4 regions of the Comamonas kerstersii genome follow, and region 2 is predicted to be linked to each of the others. Evidence: predicted binding sites of a transcription regulator. Region 2 holds the regulator's gene; each other region holds the start of a gene.

Region 1 (3,364 bases), 1.3 Mb from region 2:
GTTGAACTTGGCGTCCAGGGCCATCAGGTTGCCGTTGGAGTCGCAGTTCAGGGGGTTGATTTCCACCAGCGAAGCGTCGGTGTCCATGTAGCACTTGTAGATGTTGGCGAACAACTCTACGGCCTGGTCGATGGACTTGCCTTCCAGACCGATGGCCGCAGCCACCTTGCGCGACTGGGCTTCGGTGATGCCGGTCAGGGGGTCGATCATCTCGGTGATGATCTTCTCGGGCGTGGAGTGGGCCACTTCCTCGATGTCCATACCGCCTTCGCTGGAAGCGATCAGTGCCACCTTCTGTGTGGCGCGGTCGGTCACCAGCGACACATACAGTTCGTTCTTGATGTCTGCACCTTCTTCGATGTACAGACGGCGCACCTTCTGGCCTTCAGGGCCAGTCTGGTGGGTCACCAGCTGCATGCCGAGGATTTGCTCGGACAGGGCCTTCACGTCCTCAATGGTCTTTGCCACCTTGACGCCGCCGCCCTTGCCGCGGCCGCCGGCATGGATCTGCGCCTTCACCACCCACACGGGGCCGCCCAGCTTCTGTGCTGCCTCTACAGCTTCCTGGACGGTGAAAGCCGGAATGCCACGGGGAACTGGCACGCCGAATTGACGCAAGATTTCCTTGCCTTGGTATTCATGAATCTTCATGAGTCTTGTCTCTCTGAAACGGAGGAAAAATGCCCGTTTTCCTGCTGCCTGGGCATGCGGAGCCGGGCTCGTATGACATGGCAATCGGCGAATGTACCATGCTGACAAGTCGGCAAAAAGTGCTTTGTTTCACGGGATATACGTATTGGCATACGTAGATCAAGCCGCACCAAGGCTGGCCCGGAAGGCCACAAACGCCCCCTGAAAAACGGCAGGAGCCGCAGTTTTTGCGCTGCACCCCGCCCGCAGCAGCGACAATCCGTTTATTTGATGGCGTCGCAATTGCGGCATGAACCTACGATGCGCCAAGAAGCGCGGGAGCATTGAACAATGTCCAAAGTCTTTATTGATGGCGAAGCTGGCACCACGGGTCTGCAGATTCGTGACCGCTTGCAGGGTATGGCTGGTGTGGAACTGGTCAGCATTGCGCCCGAGTTGCGCAAGGACCCCGCGGCCAAGCGGGCGCTGATTGCCGAGGTGGATCTGGTCATCCTGTGTCTGCACGACGATGCCGCACGCGAGACGGTGGCGCTGGTCGACAGCATCACCGCAGAAACCGGCCGCGCCATCAAGATCATTGATGCATCTACCGCCCACCGCGTGGCGCCGGACTGGGTCTATGGTTTCCCTGAGCTGTGCGCCGGCCAGCTTGAAGCGGTGAAGACCGCCACCCGCGTATCCAACCCCGGCTGCTACGCCACAGGCGCGATTGCGCTGCTGCGCCCGCTGGTGGATGCAGGGCTGATGCCTGCGGACTACCCCGTGGCCCTGCCATCGGTGTCTGGCTACACCGGCGGTGGCCGCAGCATGATTGAGGCGTACGAGGCTGGCAGTGCCGCGCCTTATGAGGCCTATGGTCTGGGCCTGGCGCACAAGCACATTCCTGAAATTCTGAAATACACCGGCATGACACGCCGCCCCGTGTTCATTCCCGCCGTGGGTAACTATGCACAGGGCATGCTGGTGCAGCTGCCCCTGCACCTGGACCTGCTGCCCAGCGCGCCCAAGGCCCAGGACCTGCACGATGCGCTGGCCAGCCACTACGCCAAGACGAATACGCCGGCGCAGTGGGTCAAGGTGCTGCCTCCCACCGAAGACAACAAGCTGGCCGCCGATACGCTGGCCAATACCAACCACCTGGAGCTGCGTGTGTTTGCCAACGAAACCCATCGCCAGGCCGTGCTGATTGCGCGGCTGGACAATCTGGGCAAGGGTGCCAGCGGCGCTGCCGTGCAGAATCTGCAATTGATGCTGGGAATTTGACCCCCCGCCTATGTGGAGATTTTCCCGAAGGTGGTTTGACAGAGATCGAACCTTCTCTTAGTACCACCTATGAATTTACTTATTTTTACAAGGTGACAATATGGCTTTTGGTCTTCTGGCGCGGTTTTTTGGTGTAGGCGCATCCCCGAAGAAGGAGATGGTTTCTCACATTGCAAAAATCGTCAACACGGTTGACATCGACATGGCTATCGCCTCCCACGAAAACTGGAAATACCGTCTGCAAGCGTTCCTGGACGGTCGCTCCACCGAGAAGTTCGTCGCAGAGGAGATCTGCTTTGACGACCGCTGCGATCTCGGCAAGTGGATTCACGGCGCAGGGAAGGCCAAGCTGGGGAACTTCCCGGGCTTCACGGCCCTGCAAGGGCATCACAAGATGTTCCACTACGCTGCATCCAACGTGGTGGCACTGGCACAGGCAGGCAAGACCGAAGAGGCTAACAAGATGCTGGACGTGCAGTTTACCCAGCAATCGGCTGAAGTGGTGCGTGACCTGCGCATGCTCAAAGCTCTTGCCGAAGAAGCGGCAGACGAGTAATTCACAATCGGCGCCGGGGATTGCGGTGCCGCGCCTTATGAGGCCTATGGTCTGGGCCTGGCGCACAAGCACATTCCTGAAATTCTGAAATACACCGGCATGACACGCCGCCCCGTGTTCATTCCCGCCGTGGGTAACTATGCACAGGGCATGCTGGTGCAGCTGCCCCTGCACCTGGACCTGCTGCCCGGCGCACCCAAGGCACAGGACCTGCACGATGCGCTGGCCAGCCACTACGCCAAGACGAATACGCCGGCGCAGTGGGTCAAGGTGCTGCCTCCCACCGAAGACAACAAGCTGGCCGCCGATACGCTGGCCAATACCAACCACCTGGAGCTGCGTGTGTTTGCCAACGAAACCCATCGCCAGGCCGTGCTGATTGCGCGGCTGGACAATCTGGGCAAGGGTGCCAGCGGCGCTGCCGTGCAGAATCTGCAATTGATGCTGGGTGTGTAAAGCGCGGTTTTACACTGGCATCTGCCTTGCATGATCAAGCGGCCTGCGGGCCGCTTTTTTGCAGGCAGGGCGCTTCTTTATAAATAGCTTCCTGCGCTTGATTGCATGAGGTTTCAAATAGTTTTGTATCTGAAACCTTTGTTTATCAAGCGCTGGCAGCTCTTGTTTTTATAGGTTTTGCATGACTGCCGCCACTGCCTCTTCGCCGGAAATTCGCCGTGCCACCCTGATCGGTCTGGTGGCCGTGCTTTGCTGGAGCAGCACCGTGGGCCTGATGCGCTCCGTGGCCGAGGCGCTGGGTGCGCTGGGCGGCGCGGCGGTGTTCTACAGCGTCAGCGCCGCGTTTGTGCTGCTGGTCAAGGGTGTGCCCTCGCGCGCGCAGCTGCGGGGTATCTCGCGCATCTACCTCATCGTCTGCGGTCTGCTGTTTGCTTTCTA
Region 2 (3,364 bases):
GCAAGCTGTGTGTACAGGTCTGCCCTGTGGGTATTGATATCCGCAACGGCCTGCAGTACGAGTGCATTGGCTGCGGCCTGTGCATCGATGCATGCAACAGCGTGATGGATAACATGCACTATCCACGTGGCTTGGTGCGCTTGACCACCCAGAATGCGGTGAACCAAGGCTGGAAGAGCGCACAGATCTGGCAACGCATTGCACGTCCACGGGTGCTGATTTATTCGAGCATTTTGCTGGCACTGGCAGCGGCCATGGCCATCAGTCTGGCCATCAGAGAACCGCTGAAGGTGGACGTCATCCGTGACCGCGCTTCACTGGCACGCATTGTTGCAGGCGGCAAGCTCGAAAATGTGTATCGTCTGCAGGTGATGAACGCGACCGAGCAAGCGCAGACCTATAAGGTGTCGGTGCAGGGTATTCAAGGCATTGAGCTGGTGGAAGGGCAGACCGTCAAGGTTGATCCTGCACAGACGCGCGGCGTAGCGGTGCGAGTGCAGATTCCTTACGGTGCGGCCAGCGCTGGCTCACACGCCATTGAGTTTGATATCGCAGCGCAAAGTGGCCAAGGGCATGTGACGGAGAAATCTGTCTTCCTCGTGCCGCGCTAAAAATGATCCTGTAGTGTGCATGGCGTTGCTGTGCACACTTTCTGTTGAAGGAAGAGAGTGTTCGAAATGTCCCAGCTAGGAAAACAAGTGGAGTCAGCATCCGGTCCGTGGTGGAAGTATGGCCATGTATGGATGGTGCTGGCAGGCCCTGCCATCGTCGTGGTGGCAGGCGTTGTGACGGCCATGATTGCCATGGATGGCGCTGACCCTGTGGTGGATCCGAACTACTACCAGGAGGGGCTGAATATCAACCAGAAGCTGGAAAAAAGCCTGGCGCCTGCAGGCGCCGTGCGCAACCATGTTGTTACACCTGATGAAGATTTGCCTGATCTGACACCCAAGTGATACTTGCAGCTTCTTAAAAAGAGGAGCGGCTAGCGCTTGTTTTATGGGTGTTTGAGATACTTTTGTATCTGAAATACTGATAAATCAAGCGCTAGCCGCTATTTTTTATGCGGTGTAGATGCTCTGGCATCGCACCCAAAGCAAACGCCCACAGCATGCAGTGGGCGTTTGGGTGTGTGAGAGCGCAGGCTGGCTGAGTTTACAGCTGCTTGTTGCAGTCGTGCTGGCTGTTGACCAGGCGCTGCAGGGCGGCAGTGTCCAGAATTCGAACGTGGCGCTGCTTCACTTCGACCCAGCCTTCATCCACAAACTTGGAGAAAGTGCGGCTGACGGTTTCCAGCTTCAGACCCAGATAGCTGCCAATTTCCTCGCGGGTCATACGCAAAATGAGTTCTGACGAGGAGAAGCCGCGTGCATGCAGGCGCTGCACCAGATTCAGAATAAAGGCCGCCAGACGCTCTTCGGCGCGCATGCTGCCCAGCAGCAGCATGACGCTGTGCTCGCGCACGATTTCGCGGCTCATCACTTTGTGTACGTGCGTCTGCAGGGCTGTAACCTCGCGCGAGATCTCTTCGAGGCTGTCAAAGGGCATCACGCAGACTTCGGCATCTTCCAGTGCGATTGCATCGCAGGTGTGGTGGTCATTGACGATGCCATCGAGCCCGATGATCTCTCCCGCCATCTGGAAACCTGTGACCTGATCGCGTCCGTCTTCGGTGGCTACGCATGTCTTGAAAAAGCCCGTGCGGATGGCATACAGCGACGTGAAAGGCTCTCCGTTGCGGAACAGTGTCATCCCGCGCTTGACTTTGCGGCGCGTAGCCACAATGTCGTCGATGCGCTGCAGCTGCTGGTCATTTAAACCGACGGGCATGCACAGTTCACGCAGGTTGCAATTGGAGCAGGTTACTTTGATGGTTGGTGGAGTCATGTACGCAAGGCCTGAACACGAGGTAGACACGGGTGTAAAGGCCAGAATTAAAAGTTGGATGTCAATAAACGGGGACTATCGGGCGCTTGCTATGTATCTCGAATGATTTCAGTCAAATTCTGACACTTCCCTTATGGTGAGTGCTTGATTCATGTCAAGAGTGTGCATGCCATCTTGCTGCACAGTTGCAGCATTAAGGAAGAAAACATGACTGCAGTCACCCCGGAACTCTTGCGTCGCTATGACGTGCCAGGACCTCGTTACACCTCTTATCCTACTGCGGACAGGTTCGTTGAGGCATTTGGTGATAGCGACTATATCTTGGCATTAAAGCAACGCAAAATTTCTGCAGCGGCCAAGTCGCCAATGTCGCTGTATGTGCACATCCCATTTTGTAACTCTTTGTGTTACTACTGTGCATGCAACAAGATCATCACCAAGCACCACGAGCGTGCGGTCACGTACCTACAGTATCTTGAGCGGGAGCTGGATCTGCATCTGGCCCATTGTGGAAGAGGTCAGCTGGTCAGCCAGCTTCACATAGGTGGTGGAACGCCGACATTTCTTTCGGACGAGCAACTGGTGCAGATGTGGGACATGCTGCGCCAGCGCTTTGTCTTTGATGAAGCGGGTGAGTACTCCATTGAAGTTGACCCACGTACTGTGACACGTGAGCGTCTGGCCGCCCTCAAGGCCATGGGCTTTAACCGCCTGAGCTTTGGGGTGCAGGACTTTGACCCGGATGTACAAAAAGCGGTGCACCGTGAGCAGCCTGCCGAGCAGGTGTTTGATCTGGTGGCCGCTTCACGTGAGCTGGGCTTTGAGTCGATCAATGTGGACTTGATCTACGGCCTGCCCAAGCAAAATGAAAAGTCCTTCGCTAGAACGCTGCAGCAAGTGGCCGAGCTGCGCCCTGATCGTATTGCGCTGTATGCCTATGCACATCTGCCCGAGCGCTTCAAGCCTCAGCGTCGCATTCTTCAGGCGGATCTGCCTGCAGCAGCGGACAAGGTCAATATGCTGGCTGCGGCGCTGGACAGTTTCATGGAGGCTGGTTATGTGTACGTGGGCATGGACCACTTTGCCCTGCCTGAAGATTCACTGGCCGTAGCCAAGCGCCAGGGTCGCCTGCATCGCAACTTCCAGGGCTACAGCACACAGCCTGACTGCGATCTGATTGCACTGGGTGTTTCGGCCATTGGTCGCGTAGGGGCCACCTACAGCCAGAATGCCAAGACGCTGGAAGAGTATTACGACCTGCTCGATCAGGGGCGTCTGCCCATCGTGCGTGGCCTGGCGCTTTCGCGTGATGACATGCTGCGCCGTGCGGTGATCATGGCCATCATGTGTCAGGGCGAGGTGCAGTATGAGTCCATCAACAGTGCATGGCTCATTGACTTTCGCAAGTATTTCGCTGCCGAGATTGAGGCACTGAGGACGCAGGAAGAAGAAGGTCTGGTGGAGATTCTGGACGACT
Region 3 (3,364 bases), 1.5 Mb from region 2:
ACCGGGAGTTCGAAATGACCACGGAAGAAGCCATCAGCGGCCTGCAGAACCAGGCCACGGTGCGCTACAAGGGCGTGGCGGTGGGCAAGGTCACGCTCATTACCTTTGACGATCTGAACAAAGGCCAGGTCCTGATCCGCATTGCCGTAGACAGCAAGGCACCCGTGACGCCTACAGGAACCTATGGCACCCTGGGCTATCAGGGCGTGACGGGGCTGGCCTATGTGCAGCTGGACGATCTGGTGCCCCCCCTGAAGGAAGCGCTACCCAGGGGCGAAAGCGATATTCCGCGCCTGCTGATGAAGGCTTCCCAGCTGAATGTGCTGGCCGATCAGGGCATGAACATCCTCACCCGCGTGGATGAAGCCACAGCACGTATCAACCAGCTGCTGGGCGACGCCAACCAGGAGCGCTTCAGCCAGCTACTGGAAAACCTGGCGCAGGCGGCAGGCAATGTAAGTGCCACGACCCGCGCCATCAACACCACGCTGCATGACAAGGTGGCGCCTGCGGTGCAGGAATTCCCGGCGCTGGCCGAGGATGCGCGCAAAGCCATGCAGGCACTCACACAAGCAGGTACGGAAGCCGCCCATCTGGTGCGTGATGTGCGCCAGATGACCCAGGCCGCCCAGCAGCCCGGAGGGGCGCTGGAGCAGGTGGTCAACAGTGCGCAGTCCATGGCGCGTGCTGCCGAGCGGTTTGACCGCAGCACCTTGCCCAGCATCAATCAGGCGGCGGACGATGTCTCTACCGCTGCGCGCCAGCTCGGCGGCGCAGCCAGCAGCTTTGGAGCCAATCCACAGGCTTTGATTTTTGGCTCGCCCAATGTGCCAGGCCCCGGTGAACCCGGCTTTGTAGCGCCTGCTTCTGGACGATAAGGATGGACCACATGCAACAAGCACAGAAGACCGTATTCCCCGCCAAGCAAGGCCGCTGGTGGTGGGGTGTGACGCTGGCACTGGTGCTCGCAGGCTGCGGCAGCCTGCCCCAGCCCCCACGGCCCATGGCGCGCTATGACCTGGGCGCTGCCGTGCCGGTAGCTACGCAGGCGCAGGCCAGTGCACAGGCAGCGCCTGTGGCGCTGGCTCCTTTGCAGTCGCCCCTGCTGGGCGACGGCAGCACGGCCATGCGCTATCGCCTGACCTATGCCGATGCCCAGGTGCTGCACGCCTACAGCCAGGCGCGCTGGAGTGCGCCACCTGCGAGCCTGGTGCAGCAGCGGCTGGGTGAGCATCTGAGTCAGGGTGGCCGTGTGGTGCTCTACGCCGATGTGGGCGATGCCTTGCCCTCCGTGCAGGGCCAGCGCGTGCCCGTGTTGCGCTGGAGTCTGGAAGAGTTCAGCCAGGTCTTCAGCGCCGAGCAGCAAAGCGCCGCTATGATTCGCCTGCGCGCCACCCTGGTCAACCCATTGCCGCAGGGTGATGTGCTGTTGGCACAGCAGGTGTTTACCGTGCAGCAGCCAGCCACTGCACCCAATGCCGCCGCCGGCGTGCAAGCCATGGTGCAGGCGGTAGATACGCTGGGCCAGCAACTGGTGACATGGATGGATGGTGTGCTCCAGCACCAGCGTTGAATCCCTGAAAAGCCCTTTCCCATCCCCACTGGTGCATGCCGCCAGCGGGGATTTTTTGTTCTGGACGAAACAAAGGTGTCAAGCCATGTATGGCGCTGGTGGAACTTGATGTGGAGCAAGTCCTGTGAGCATGACCTGCCTAAGACTTGCAGCCATTCAAGTTCACACGATCAAAGGAGTTGCCAGATGGCGACATTGGAATGGAGCGAGGCCCTGGTGCTCAACGTTCCCATCATGGATGAGACGCACAGGGAATTTGTCGACCTGCTGACCGAAGTGGAAAACGCAGCCGATGAAGCACTGCTGCCCCTGTGGCAGGCATTGATTAGCCATACCGAGGCCCACTTTGGGCAGGAAGACCGCTGGATGCAGGCCACCGGCTTTGCGGCCGACAACTGCCACAGCACCCAGCATAAGGTGGTGCTGGACATCATGCGTGAAGGCGCCAAGTGCTGCGCCGAAGGCGACTGCAGCATGGTGCGGGGCATGACGCCGGAGCTGGCCGACTGGTTCAGCTACCATGCGCAGACCATGGATGCGGCGCTGGCGCAGCACATGGGCAGTGTGGGCTTTGACCCGGCAACCGGGGCTGTCAGCAACGCCCAGGCCTTGCCGGAGGGGCTGATCAGCGGCTGCGGTGGTGCCTGCTCCAAGCAGGATGACCATGAACAGCACGCCGCGCAGGTGGACAAGGTGGCGCAGCAGGCGCAGGCCGTCAGCGCTGCTGGCAGCGCTTAGCCGTTGAGCACAGGAAAGAGCTTGACCAGCCCGCCCGCCATCACCTCGATGGACAGGGCGGCCAGAATCAGCCCCATCAGACGGGTCATGACGTTGATGCCGGTCTTGCCCAGCACGCGGGCAATGGGCTCGGCCATGGAAAAGCTCCCCCACACGCAGGCTGCCACCACCACGCCATAGCCCACCAGGGCCAGGTGCTGCCAGAAGCTGGTGGCCTGGTCGGCATAAATCACCACCGTGGACATGGCAGCAGGCCCGGTCAGTAGCGGAATGGTCAGTGGCACCACGGCAATGCTGTTGCCCATGGCGGCTTTTTCGGCACCAGCTTCCAGCGTGGGTTCATTGGGGCGCGCCTCGGCAGGGCGTGCATTGAGCATGTTGATGGCGCTGGTCAGCAGCAGCAGGCCGCCGCCGACCTGAAAGCTCTCCAGCGAGATATTGAAGAAGTCCAGCACCTGCAGCCCCAGCAGTGCGCAGGCGGCAATCACCACAAAGGCACTGAAAGCCGCCACGCGGATGGTCTGGGCTTTCTGTGCTTCATCAAACCCCTGTGTGTAATGGATAAAGAACGGCACGATGGCCAGGGGGTTGATGATGGCGACCAGGGTAATCAGCGGTTTGAGATCCATGGGCGAAGAACAGACGGGTGGTGATGCTTCAAGTGGAACGCAGATTGCTTAAAGTTGCTACCTGTGTATGGCAAGCCTATGTGGCGCTTGTGTACATTGGAACACGACACAACAAGGAGAGACAGTGATGGGTCAGTTTGTACAACTTACTGCGCAGGATGGCACGCAAATTCCTGCATGGCTGGCGCAGCCCGATGGCACGCCGCGTGGCGCTGTGGTGGTGCTGCAGGAAATCTTTGGCGTGAATTCGCACATTCGCGCCGTCACCGACCGGCTGGCCGCGCGCGGCTTTGTGGCGATTGCTCCTGCGCTGTTCACGCGCCTGGAGTTTGACGTGCAGCTGGGCTATGACGCAGAAGCCATGGCGCGTGGCATACAACTCAAGGCTGCGGCCGAGGCGCTGCCCGGCGAAGGCGTGATGCAG
Region 4 (3,364 bases), 550 kb from region 2:
CGCTGATGGGGGCGCTGTGCTCAAAGGCCTTGCCAATGCACCAGGGGCGGCCCTGCTTTTTCATGTCGTTCTGCAGATCGCGGCGCGTCATGTCCAGGCCTACGGCATAGCCCCAGATATGTTCCATGGCCTGCGCGGCCGCAATGTTTTTGCCGCCTTTGCCAATGGCTACCACCAGCTCGATTTCGTGGTGCAGATTGCTGGTCAGCGTGGGGTAGGGCATGCCGACAGTGCCACCGTTTTCTGCGGGCAGTACGGCATCTGCGGGCTTCATGAAGAAAAACGGTGCTTCGCGCCCCGTAAAGCCCATTTCTTTGGCGTGCTCCGTGTAGTTGCGGCCTACGCAGTAGATGCGGTGTACGGGAAAACGGTCAGCGCAGCCAATGACAGGCACCGAGGCTTGGGCTGGGGGCGTAAACACAAATGGCATGGTTCAGGGCTAAGCAGTCAACGAAAGAACAAGTGTGCCATGAGTCAGGTGTCAAGTTATGCTGTGCAGGTGACTGATACCAAGCATCTTCAGCAGCAGTGGCTGCAACCCGATTGGCCCGCCATTGCTGGCGTGCATGCCCTGTTTACCACCCGTGCAGGTGGGCAAAGTGCAGCTCCGTGGAACGCCATGAACCTGGGTGACCACGTACATGATGACCCGCAGCATGTAGCGGCCAACCGGGCGCTGCTGCAGGCGGTGCTGAGCGATATTTCCGGTCGCCCAGTGCAGACCCGCTTCCTGCAGCAGGTACATGGCTGCGATGTTCAATTTCTGGAGCACGCATCGCCCAATGGACAAGCCTTTGACGCCTGTTTGACCACTGAATCTGATGTGGCCTGCATTGTCATGGTGGCGGACTGTCTGCCCGTCTTGCTGGCACACCGCAGCGGGCGCGCCGTTGCTGCAGCCCATGCGGGCTGGCGCGGACTGGCAGGACATAACGGCCATGGCGTACTGGAAGCCGTCTGGCAGGCTTACGCCGCCCGACTGGGTGTGGCTGCCGATGCGCAGCTGGCAGCAGAAACGCAAGTCTGGCTGGGGCCATGCATTGGCCCCGAGGCTTTTGAGGTGGGCGATGAAGTGCGTGAGGCCTTTGTGCAGACGCTGCCTGCAGCCGTGCAGTGCTTTGTGCCCGTGGCGGGTAAGAGTGGCAAGTGGCTTGCTAATTTGTCGCTCCTGGCGCGCCAGCGACTGCAGGCTGTGGGCCTCACGCACATTTATGGCAATGACGGCAGCGCGCCCTGGTGCACGGTGAGCAATGCCTCACGGTTCTTTTCTCACCGGCGCGATGCTGCTGTTCTGGGCAGCACCGGCCGCATGGCTGCCTGCATCTGGAAGGGCTGAAGCCTTGGCGGCCTGCGCCTGATCGTAGGCACGTTGCTCGGCTTCGCGCTGGGCCTTGAGCTTGCGTTTGCGCTCTGGCGTGCCAAAGATGTAGATGATGATGCCGACGGGCAGCAGGCCATAGAGCACCAAAGTGACCATGGCCCCCAGCACGCTGCCCTGAGGGCCGAAGGCTTCGGCCAGTGCCATCATCACCGTGACATAAAGCCACGCAATCACGATTAAATACATGGTCTGTAATTTGCTTGATTTCTGTGCCAGGCGCTGGTTGCGATGTTGATTGGAGTCAAGGAATCAGGCTTTTGACATATGGCTGTCATGCACTGATTGTCACAATTGGTGTGCTGGACAACAATCATCAACCAGCATGATGCACTGTCGCATGGTGGTGCCGCCAAGAACGCAAGGATGACAAGCATGAATTCCACACCAGACTGGGGTGCTGCAGGGGAGCAGTACACAGACTTTTTCTCCAGACAATGGCAGAACGCCTTCCAGTCGTTTGCCGCACTCGGCCAGGCAGAACCCGCCAAAACAGCGGTCCAGTTGGATGTGAATCGGCTCCAGGCATTGCAGCAGGAGTATGTGCAGGAGGCGGCCCGTCTGTGGAGTCAGGGACTGCAGGCGCCAGCACAGCTGCAGGACAGGCGTTTCAAGTCTGCGCCATGGCTGAGCAATCCCGTCGCAGCCATGACGGCTAGCGCCTATTTGCTCAATGCCAAGGCACTGATGGGCATGGCGGACGCGGTGCAGACCGATGAAAAAACACGCCAGCGCATTCGCTTTGCCGTAGAGCAGTGGGTGGCAGCCATGTCGCCCAGCAACTATCTGGCGCTGAATCCAGAAGCCCAGCAAAAGGCGCTGGAGACCAAGGGCGAGAGTCTGGCCAAGGGCATTCAGAACATGCTGCACGACCTGCAGCAGGGCCATCTGTCCATGACGGACGAAAGTGCCTTCGAAGTTGGCAAAAACGTTGCCACCACCGAAGGGGCCGTGGTCTATGAGAACGAGCTGTTCCAGCTCATCGAGTACAAGCCGCTGACGGGCAAGGTCTACAAGCGCCCGTTGCTGCTGGTGCCACCATGCATCAACAAGTACTACATCCTGGACTTGCAGCCTGAGAACTCGCTGATTCGCTATGCCGTCAGCCAGGGGCACCGTACCTTTGTCGTGAGCTGGCGCAATCCGGATGAGTCGCTGGGCCACTTGGGCTGGGATGACTATATTGAAGATGCTGTCATCCGCGCCATCGATGTGACCCAGCAGATTGCCGGTGCGGACCAGATCAACACCCTGGGCTTTTGCGTAGGCGGCACCATGCTGGCTACGGCGCTGGCCGTGCTGGCTGCGCGTGGTGAGGATCCTGTAGCCAGTGCGACCTTGCTGACCACATTTGTGGACTTTTCCAGCACCGGGGTGCTGGATGTCTTTATTGATGAAGCCTTTGTGCAGATGCGTGAAATGCAGCTGGGCAAGGGCGGTCTGCTCAAGGGGCAGGAGCTGGCCGCGACATTCAGCTTCCTGCGACCCAACGATCTGGTCTGGAACTATGTGGTGGGCAATTACCTCAAGGGCGAGACGCCGCCACCCTTTGACCTGCTGTACTGGAACAGCGATGCCACCAATCTGCCAGGCCCCTGGTATGCCTGGTATCTGCGCAATACCTATCTGGAAAACAACCTGATTCGCCCCGGCAAGCTCACCGTCTGTGGCGAGCAGATCGATATGGGCCGCGTGACGCTGCCGCTGTACATCTATGGCTCGCGTGAAGACCATATCGTGCCGATTGAGGCCGCCTATGCCTCGACGCAGGTATTCCCTGGCGACAAGCGTTTTGTCATGGGTGCATCGGGCCATATTGCGGGCGTGATCAACCCTCCGGCCAAGCACAAGCGCAGCCACTGGATTCGCAGCGACAACGCACTGCCAGCCAGCCATGGCGAGTGGTTGCAGGAGGCGACAGAACACCCTGGCAGCTGGTGGACCGACTGGTCGCAGTGGCTGCAGAGCCATGCTGGTACACAAATT

Evidence for each region. Region 2 encodes FNR, which switches genes on or off when oxygen is low (the NO sensors DNR and NnrR bind a similar motif). Its sites were predicted from a motif close to TTGATNNNNATCAA; they were not measured.
Region 1: B5M06_RS05775 (CZB domain-containing protein) is a predicted target of FNR. The motif match lies at 1,950-1,963, and genes of this name have one in related genera.
Region 3: B5M06_RS04975 (hemerythrin domain-containing protein) is a predicted target of FNR. The motif match lies at 1,679-1,692, and genes of this name have one in related genera.
Region 4: B5M06_RS14380 (PHA/PHB synthase family protein) is a predicted target of FNR. The motif match lies at 1,613-1,626, and genes of this name have one in related genera.

Annotation. Positions count from the first base shown of each region.
Region 1 is NZ_CP020121.1:1,226,852-1,230,215, reverse strand. It holds gene sucC (ADP-forming succinate--CoA ligase subunit beta) at 1-651, opposite strand, end outside; gene argC (N-acetyl-gamma-glutamyl-phosphate reductase) at 982-1,914, shown strand; gene B5M06_RS05775 (CZB domain-containing protein) at 2,072-2,470, shown strand; partial or broken gene B5M06_RS05770 (N-acetyl-gamma-glutamyl-phosphate reductase) at 2,498-2,926, shown strand; gene yddG (aromatic amino acid DMT transporter YddG) at 3,108-3,364, shown strand, end outside.
Region 2 is NZ_CP020121.1:2,507,099-2,510,462, forward strand. It holds gene ccoG (cytochrome c oxidase accessory protein CcoG) at 1-611, shown strand, start outside; gene B5M06_RS11735 (FixH family protein) at 678-956, shown strand; gene fnr (fumarate/nitrate reduction transcriptional regulator Fnr) at 1,156-1,887, opposite strand; gene hemN (oxygen-independent coproporphyrinogen III oxidase) at 2,095-3,364, shown strand, end outside.
Region 3 is NZ_CP020121.1:1,053,300-1,056,663, reverse strand. It holds gene B5M06_RS04985 (MlaD family protein) at 1-878, shown strand, start outside; gene B5M06_RS04980 (ABC-type transport auxiliary lipoprotein family protein) at 890-1,573, shown strand; gene B5M06_RS04975 (hemerythrin domain-containing protein) at 1,760-2,311, shown strand; gene B5M06_RS04970 (MarC family protein) at 2,308-2,940, opposite strand; gene B5M06_RS04965 (dienelactone hydrolase family protein) at 3,068-3,364, shown strand, end outside.
Region 4 is NZ_CP020121.1:3,054,734-3,058,097, reverse strand. It holds gene B5M06_RS14395 (fumarylacetoacetate hydrolase family protein) at 1-430, opposite strand, end outside; gene pgeF (peptidoglycan editing factor PgeF) at 470-1,336, shown strand; gene B5M06_RS14385 (hypothetical protein) at 1,256-1,567, opposite strand; gene B5M06_RS14380 (PHA/PHB synthase family protein) at 1,754-3,364, shown strand, end outside.